2 regions of the Pseudarthrobacter sp. RHLT3-21 genome follow, and region 1 is predicted to be linked to the other one. Evidence: riboswitches for the same ligand, from Rfam matches in the RefSeq annotation. Region 1 holds a riboswitch; the other holds the start of a gene.

Region 1 (4,205 bases):
GGCCGCAGCATGATGCAGACCGTCCTGGCTGTCACGGCAGTCATTCTTTCGCTGGCAGCGGCGGGAGCCATCATCAGGATCTCCCGCGGCCCGTCGCTGCTGGACAGGGTGCTGGCCTCCGACGTCCTGCTCGCGATCCTCGGCGCGGCCCTGTGCATCGACATGGCCGTCAACCGGCACCTGAACAACCTGATGCCGCTGGTGGCGCTGTCCATCGTCGGCTTCATCGGGTCAGTGACCGTTGCCCGCTTTGTGGCCGACCGGCGGGAGCAAGCCAATGAATCCTGAGGCCACCGTGGTTGACAGCGTCATCGATACCGTGTCGGCGGTATTCCTGGTGGTGGGTGCCCTCATGTCGCTCGCCGCCGCCGTCGGGCTGCTCAGCTTCCCGGACCTGCTGAGCCGTATGCACGCGGCCACCAAGCCCCAGGTGCTGGGGCTGTTCCTGCTCCTTGCGGCCATCGGTCTGCAGCTGCGCACCTGGTGGGTGTGGCCGGTGCTGCTGGTGGCCTGGATTTTCCAGCTGCTGACCGTGCCGGTTTCCGCCCATATGGTGGGCCGCGCCGGCTACCGCACCAAACACCTGCACCGCGAGCTCCTCAGCTCCGATGAACTCGACGCCGTGGTCCAGAAGGCGGCACAATCGGCCCGGGATGAGTCCTCCCGGGATGAAGCGTCCGACGGCGGCCGGCGGGACTGAGCGTCACCCACCGTCCGGACCGTCCCGCGTGAGTGACGCCGCCCGCGCGAGTTTTTGTCCAGATAACACGGTTTGACGGACGGTTAGAGGCCGTTATCTGGACAAAAACTCCGGGGTGGTGGTGCGGTTAGACGATGTCCTGGGACTTGGCGAAGCGGGTGATGGCCCGCTGCGTGCCGCGGTTGGCGAGCACCTGGATGATGGTGCTGACGGAGGCCGAAATGAGCGCGAACGTCAGCGCCGAGCGGAGGCTCGTGGGGGTGTCTTCGTCTTTGCCGGTGGGAGGCTTCCGGCCGGTGGACTTTTCCCATACGGTATTGACCATCTTGGTGCCGACGAATCCGGCGCCGAGGCTGATTGCGGTGCCGAGCAGCTTGATGAACAGGTTCATTCGTTGAACTCCTTGTGAGCGGATCCGGGATTGTCTTTAGCCTAACCCGGCTGCATGGACTCCAGAATCTCCCGCAGCGCCTCCACCACGAGGTCGTGGTCCTGTTGCTGGGGCAGGCCTGAGACCGTCACCGTGGCCACGGCGCCAACGCCGGCGACGTAGACCGGGAAGCAGCCGCCGTGCGGTGCGTAAGTCGATTCGTCGAACCAGCCGTGGTCTTCGATGCGGCCTCCGTGCAGCCTGCCACGGAGTCCCACCAGCAACGACGGGATCTCGTACCTGGCGGCGGTGCGCTGCTTGGCCCGGATCCAGTGCTCGTTGTCCGGGGTGGCGCCGTCCAGGGCCACGTGGAACAGCACCTGGTCACCCTTGGTGATGTCTATCGCGATGGGCAGCCGGCGCGTCTTTCCCAGCTCCACCAGGAGCAGCCCCAGGTTGAGGGAATCGTCCTTGGTGAAATGCGGAAACTGCAGCTCGCTGATCTCGGCCTCGATCCGGGCGATCAGCGCCTCAAGCAGCCCCTCCGCCTGGGCCACTCTCGAGTCGGGATTGAAGGCAGTCACAGTCGGGTTGTTGGCAGTCATGGCCCACAATCTACCCCGCCCGCGGTGTAAACTGGACAATGCCCATCAGGGCAGATTTATTAACGACAGGGGAGCGCCGCCGTCGGACATCACTGGCATTTGCCGGGGGACCGAAGACGGGCGCTGAGAGTGCGGACAGCCGCAGACCCTCGAACCTGATCCGGTTAGTACCGGCGCAAGGGAGTCGAGTTCTCGAAGTGTCCGGCAAACGGCGGCAGCGCCGCACACCTGGTACTTTCCCCTCCTGTTCCTCAGGAGGACCGAATGACAACTGCAGCAATCAAAAAGACCGGCAATACCTGGCGCGTTGTGGACATCGTGGTGGCGGCGCTCATCGCCATCACCGGCGGCGTGATCTTCTGGGCCTGGTCCCAGGGCGCCGGCATCATTTCCGCCCCCATGAACGCCGTTTACCCCCCGCTGACCGGCCTGATCGCCGGCGGCTGGATGATCCCGGCGGTGCTGGGCATGCTCATCATCCGCAAGCCCGGCGCGGCGCTCTTCTGCGAAGCGGTGGCCGCCACCGGCGAACTCATCATGGGCTCCCAATACGGCGCCACGGTGCTGATCTCCGGAATCCTGCAGGGCCTGGGCGCCGAACTGGTGTTCTTCCTGCTGGTGTACGGCAACGTCCGGTTCAAGTCCTTCCTGCACCAGAAGTACAACCTCATCGCCGCGCTGCTGGCCGGTGCCGGCGCCGGACTGTTCTGCGGCCTCAATGACTCCTTCCTGCCGTGGGGCTGGAACATCGCCTACGAGCCCGCCGACAAGCTCGCGTACATCGTGTTCTGCACCATCTCCGGCGCAGTGATAGCGGGCGCCTTGTCCTGGATCGCCACCCGCGGCCTGGCCAGGACCGGCGTGCTGAGCTCGTTCGCGTCCCGGAAGGCAGCTTCGGAGCCCGTCTTCAACTGATGACCGCTTCCGACGCCGGCGCTTCCGGAGTGCGCCCCGCCGCGGTGTCCGCCCGTGGCTGGGGCTGGCGGCATGCCGGACGTTCCGCCCCCGCCGTCCATGGGCTCGACCTCGAGATCGCTCCCGGCGAGCGGGTGCTGCTGCTGGGCCCCTCGGGCGCGGGCAAGTCAACGCTGTTGCACGCGCTCGCCGGGGTGCTGGGGGATGAAGGGGACGACGCCGACGAAACCGGTTCGCTGCTGATCGACGGCGTGGTGCCCCGCGGGCAGCGCGGCCGCTCGGGGCTGATGCAGCAGGACCCGGAAACGCAGGTGGTTCTGTCGCGCCTGGGCGACGACGTCGCCTTCGGCGCCGAGAACCTCGCCGTTCCGCCGGACGAGATCTGGCGGCGCGTCCATGAAGCGCTCGACGACGTCGGCCTCCGAAGTGCCGGGGGCCGCGTGGGTGGCGGAGCTGGTTTGAACGCCAACGGCGCCGGTTTGAACGCCGACGGCGGGCCCGGTGCCGCCGGGCTGCCGCTGGACCACCCGACGTCGGCCCTGTCCGGAGGGCAGAAGCAGCGATTGGCTCTGGCCGGTATCCTCGCGATGCGGCCCGGGCTGATCCTGCTGGACGAGCCCACTGCAAACCTTGATCCCGCCGGTGTGCTGGAAGTCCGCGACGCCGTGGGCCGCTGCCTGGACAAGACCGGCGCCACACTCGTTGTGGTGGAGCATCGCGTGTCCGTGTGGAAGGACCTGGTGGACCGGATTGTGGTGCTCCAGCCGGGCTCCGCAGCGGGCTCCGCTGGAAGTTCCGCCGGTACGTCCGCAGTCCTGCTGGACGGGCCGCCGGACCAGGTGCTCGCGGAGGCGCGGGACATGCTGATCGGCGCGGGCGTGTGGGTGCCGGGGTATGTTCCGGCAACCCGCCGCCGTGCGTCCACAGGCTCCGGTGACCTGCTGCTGGCCGCTGAGGACCTGGCCGTCTCCCGCGAGCGTCCGCGGCGCCGCGGCCTCCGGACCATCCCGCCCGTGCCGGTGCAGTCGGGCATCACGGCCCAGGTCCGTTCCGGCCACGCACTCACCGTCACGGGGCCCAACGGCGCCGGCAAGTCAACGTTTGCGCTGACGCTCGCCGGACTTTTGGCGCCGGTGGCGGGGAAGGTGTCCGCCGCTGTCGAGCTTTCCGAGGGGGCCGGGATCAATCCCTTCAAATGGAAAGCCAACCAGCTGATTTCCCGCATCGGAACCGTGTTCCAGGAGCCCGAGCACCAGTTTGTTACCGGCCGGGTGCTGGACGAGCTGATGTTCGGCCCGCGGCACCTGGGGCATGGCGAGGAGCGGGTTGATGAGCTGCTGGAACGGCTGCGCCTGACGCACCTGGTGGACGCCAATCCGTACACGTTGTCCGGCGGCGAGAAGCGGCGCCTGTCGGTGGCCACGGTCTTGGCTGCACACCCGCGTGTGCTGGTGCTCGACGAGCCGACCTTCGGCCAGGACGCCAACACCTGGGCCGAGCTCGCATCCTTCCTCTCGGAATTGCTCGACGCCGGGACCTCCGTGGTTTCCGTGACCCACGACCAGGAATTCAGCGCCGTCCTGGGCGGGGCCGAACTGCGGCTTGGCCCGGCCTC
Region 2 (4,205 bases), on a different contig from region 1:
GGAGATCACGATCGCATCGAATTCCTGGCCCACATGGTTGACCAGGAGCGCGGCCTCCACGGTGTCCAGCGCCATGCGTTCCATCCGCGATGCCAGCTGGTCGGATCCGGCCATGATCTCCGGCAGTGACGGCAGGGCTTCCCGTGCCCAGTCCGGTACCTGCTTGCCGTTGCTCAGGGCTTCGCAAATCACCAGGACAAAGCGGTCGATCAGGCGCCGGAGTGGTGCTGTGGTGTGGGCATAGGCGGCGCCGATGGCGGACTGGATCGCGTCGTCCGGCACGATGCCGTCGAACGCCGTGTAGCTGGCGCCGCGGAACAGCATGCCGGCGGAGTGCAGGATGGCCAGTTGCCGGGGCTGGGTCGGATCAAGGCTGCGGAGGTATTCGCCGTAGCTGATTTTTCCGTCCCATGGCTTGCCCAAGGCCTCGGTCTGGATGCGGAAGTGACGCAGGGAGCGCTCGTCCGGCGCGGGCATGGTGCGCAGTATGCCCACTTTTCCCGCCAACATCAGGTTTGCCGCCGCCATCCCGGTCATCAGGGAAATCTGGGCGTTCCAGTCCTCCACCGGAAGCTGCGGCGCCGCGGCAATCCGGTAGCCGCCGTCGGGCAGTTGCACGATTTCCTGCTCGGGCATGTTCAGGCTGGCGCCGCCACGCTGCCGCTCCAGTTCAACGCGCTTGAGCCCTACTTCCTTCAGGAGCTGCAGGACAGGGCCGGCCGTCCCGGCGTCGAGTTCGGCCTGGACTCCCTTGTAGCTCAGCTTGGCCCGGCTGCGGATGGTGGCCCTGCGGACACTCACCGCGGAGACCTGTGCGGTGTCGTCCAGCCCGAACTCCCACACATAGGCGGAACAGAGCTGCCCGGCCAGGAGGCTGCCGGCCCCTTCGCTGATGACCTCCGGGTGCAGCGGGATACGGCCGTCCGGGGCGTAAAACGTCTGGCCGCGGCGCCGGGTCTCTGCATCCAGTCCGCCGCCGGGGCGGACAAAGGACGGCACGTCGGCGATGGCGTAAAGCACCCGGTAGCCAGGGCCCGCGCGCTCGATGAACAGGGCCTGGTCCAGGTCAGTGGACGACGCCGGATCGATGGTGAGGAAGTCCACGTCCGTCAGGTCGGCGCCGGGCAACTCGTGCGCGGCCACTGCCGTTTCCGCGTCCCGGACCGCCTCCGCCGGGTAGGGTCCCGGTAGTTCCAGCTCGGTCCGCAGGGCGCTCAGTGCCGCCGCGAGGTCGTTGGTCTGCTCGTGGACATTGGGGGCCAACCGATGATGTGACACGAAAGTCAGGTTAGCCCGATTTCCACGGATCGTGCACGCCCGCCGTCCGCGACGCGGGGGATTCTCAGGATGCGCCCGCGTCCAGGGCCGCCAGGAGCGCCGCCGCCGCCGCTGCGGGATCGGAGGCCTCGGTGATGGCACGCACCACAACAATCCTGCCGGCACCGGCCTCCACCACCTGCTCCACGTTGCCGAGATCGATGCCTCCGATGGCAAACCAGGGGAAAGTGGCCGGGGTGCCACCGGCAGCGCGGACTGCATCCGCCGCGTACCGCACCAGGTCAAGGCCGACGGCGGCCCGGCCGGGTTTGGTGGGAGTGGCCCAGACCGGTCCGACGCAGAAGTAGTCCAGGCCGCGTTCGGACGTCAGCCCGCCGGACAGCCGGATGGCGCCTTCAATCTGCTCGGCGGTGTGTGTGGAAAGCCCGATCGCCGCGGGGGCCCCGAGCAGGGTGCGGGCGGACGCGACCGGCAGGTCCTTCTGCCCGATGTGGAAGACGGGGGCGCTGGACAGCATCGCGATATCGGCACGGTCGTTGACGGCCCACAGCTTTCCGTGACGTTCGGCCGCCGCCTGAACCACGGCCAGCAGCTCCAGCTCTTCCGCCGCCTCGATCGCCTTGTCGCGGAGCTGGATGATGTCGACGCCGCCGGCAAAAGCCGCGTCCACAAACTCGCCAAAGTCCCCGCGGTCACGGCGCGCGTCGGTGCACAGATACAGCCTGGCGCTGTGCGGGAGGCCCGTGTCTATGCCGTCGGTGGGGTCTGTTCCGGTCAAGGATGTGGGGGTGGAAGAGGCGGCGGAGGACGTGCCTGCAGCGGCGAAAGATTGCGCGTTCATGGAAACCAGCCTAATTCCCCTAAACTGGGCGGGTACTGCGGGAGCCCGATGCAGCCGTCACAAAGCGGCCGGGCTGAGAGGGCGTCAGAGCCGACCGCTTGACCTGATCCGGCTAGTACCGGCGTAGGGAAGGAACCATATGCCCCCCGCAATAAGCAACCAACCTGAGACTGCATCAGCCAGCCCGGCCGCCGTGCTGCACGCCGACGTGGCAGTCATCGGCGGCGGAGTCATCGGCCACGCCATAGCCTGGGAGGCCCGGCGATCCGGCCGTTCCGTCGTGCTGATCGATGACGCGCCCGGGAACGGGGCCAGCTGGGCAGCCGCCGGCATGCTTGCCCCTGTGAGCGAACTGCATTACCAGGAGGAAGACCTCCTGGAGCTGATGCTGGCGTCCTCCGGCCTGTGGCCTGCCTTCGCGGCAGACCTCGCCCTGGCGGGGGCTGGAGAGACCGGATATCTGACGACGCCGACCCTCGCCATCGGCGCGGACGCTGCGGACCGCCGGGCGCTGATGGACCTCCGGGCCGTGCAGCAGGCCAGCGGCCTGGTGGTGGAACCCCTGACCGTCCGTGCGGCCAGGACGAGGGAATCCCTGCTCAGCCCGGCAATATCCTGCGCCCTGGACATCCCCGCCGACCACCAGGTGGATCCACGGAAACTGGTGGCGTGCCTCCAGGAAGTCCTGGCCGTCCACGAACCGGGAGCAGGAACCGCCGTGGCAGGTGCCCGCGGGGGATTTGCCGTTGACCAGCGGGCCGCTGCCCTTCTCTGGGAGGACGGCCGCGTCAGCGGCGTGAAGCTCGCCCACGGCGGAACCGTCCAAGCGCGCGAGACCATCGTGGCCAACGGATTGCAGGCGGCGTCGCTGGATGGCCTCCCGGAAGGACTGCAGCTGCCCTTGCGGCCTGTCTACGGTGACATCCTTCGACTAGCAGTTCCGCAGCACCTGCGCCCGCTCCTCACCTCGACGGTCCGCGGAATGGTCCATGGCGTGCCGGTCTACATCGTTCCCCGGCAGGACGGCACCGTGGTGATCGGGGCAACGCAGCGGGAGGACGCGCTCGCCGGGACCGGCGACGGTGCTGTCTCGGCCGGCGGCGTCTACCAGTTGCTGCGTGACGCCCAGGTCCTGGTGCCGGCCGTCTCGGAGCTTGAACTCCTGGAATGCACGGCGCGGGCAAGGCCGGCGACTCCGGACAACGCACCTCTTCTCGGCAGGGTACCGGACCGGGCAGCCGGGACCGGCAGCGGGCACAGCGCGGGGAACGCGGGGAACATTGCCGGGCTGATTGTTGCCACCGGGTTCTTCCGCCACGGAGTGCTGCTTGCTCCGGCGGCGGCGGCGATCTGCCGGGACCTGCTGGACGGCCGGACAGACCCGCGATGGGGGGCGCTCAGCCCGGCCCGCTTTTCCGGAAAGCACCAGGTGGCCGGCACAGAGCACGGACTGGCCGGAGTACCGTCCCCACCCAAGGACATCAGCAGCACGAAGGACCTCGACCCACAGAAGGAATCAGCATGAACATCACCCTCAACGGCTCGCGCCATTCCGTGACGGACGACGCCTCCATCACCACCCTCATCAGCCAGATCACGGGCCGTCAACTTGCAGCCAACGGCCAGGCGACAGACGGGCAGAAACTCGGCGTCGCCGTCGCCCATAACTCCGAAGTAGTACCCCGCAGCCAGTGGTTCGTCACGGCGCTCGCCGAAGGTGACGACGTCGAACTGGTCACAGCAGTCCAGGGAGGCTGACACCATGACAGTAACCAGCAACATCAGCACACAGAACCGGCCCGAGGCCGCAGACAGGCTGGTCATCGACGGCGTCGAGCTCGGCTCCCGCCTCATCATGGGCACCGGTGGCGCCCCGAGCCTCGACGGGCTGGGGGCAGCCCTGCTGGCGTCCGGAACCGAACTGACCACGGTGGCCATGCGGCGCTATTCGCCGGCTGAATCGGGGTCCCTTTTCCAGCTCCTGGTGGACCACGGGATCCGGATCCTGCCCAACACCGCAGGCTGCTTCACCGCCCGGGACGCGGTCATGACGGCGGAACTCGCCCGCGAAGCGCTGGAAACCGAC

What was found. A riboswitch is a leader RNA that binds a small molecule or an ion and turns the genes downstream of it on or off. The one in region 1 is predicted to bind thiamine pyrophosphate.
Region 2: another riboswitch for thiamine pyrophosphate. It lies ahead of thiO (glycine oxidase ThiO); the one in region 1 lies ahead of AC50YA_RS12635 (ECF transporter S component).

The regions. Positions count from the first base shown of each region.
Region 1 covers NZ_JBWZCI010000010.1:33,576-37,780, forward strand. Annotated here, with positions in the region: gene AC50YA_RS12610 (Na+/H+ antiporter subunit E) at 1-13, shown strand, start outside; gene AC50YA_RS12615 (MrpF/PhaF family protein) at 10-288, shown strand; gene mnhG (monovalent cation/H(+) antiporter subunit G) at 278-700, shown strand; gene AC50YA_RS12625 (DUF4235 domain-containing protein) at 828-1,091, opposite strand; gene AC50YA_RS12630 (heme-degrading domain-containing protein) at 1,133-1,675, opposite strand; TPP riboswitch at 1,733-1,875, shown strand; gene AC50YA_RS12635 (ECF transporter S component) at 1,940-2,590, shown strand; gene AC50YA_RS12640 (ABC transporter ATP-binding protein) at 2,590-4,205, shown strand, end outside.
Region 2 covers NZ_JBWZCI010000001.1:74,571-78,775, forward strand. Annotated here, with positions in the region: gene AC50YA_RS00380 (RNB domain-containing ribonuclease) at 1-1,278, opposite strand, end outside; gene thiE (thiamine phosphate synthase) at 1,343-2,119, opposite strand; TPP riboswitch at 2,147-2,266, shown strand; gene thiO (glycine oxidase ThiO) at 2,259-3,644, shown strand; gene thiS (sulfur carrier protein ThiS) at 3,641-3,877, shown strand; gene AC50YA_RS00400 (thiazole synthase) at 3,882-4,205, shown strand, end outside.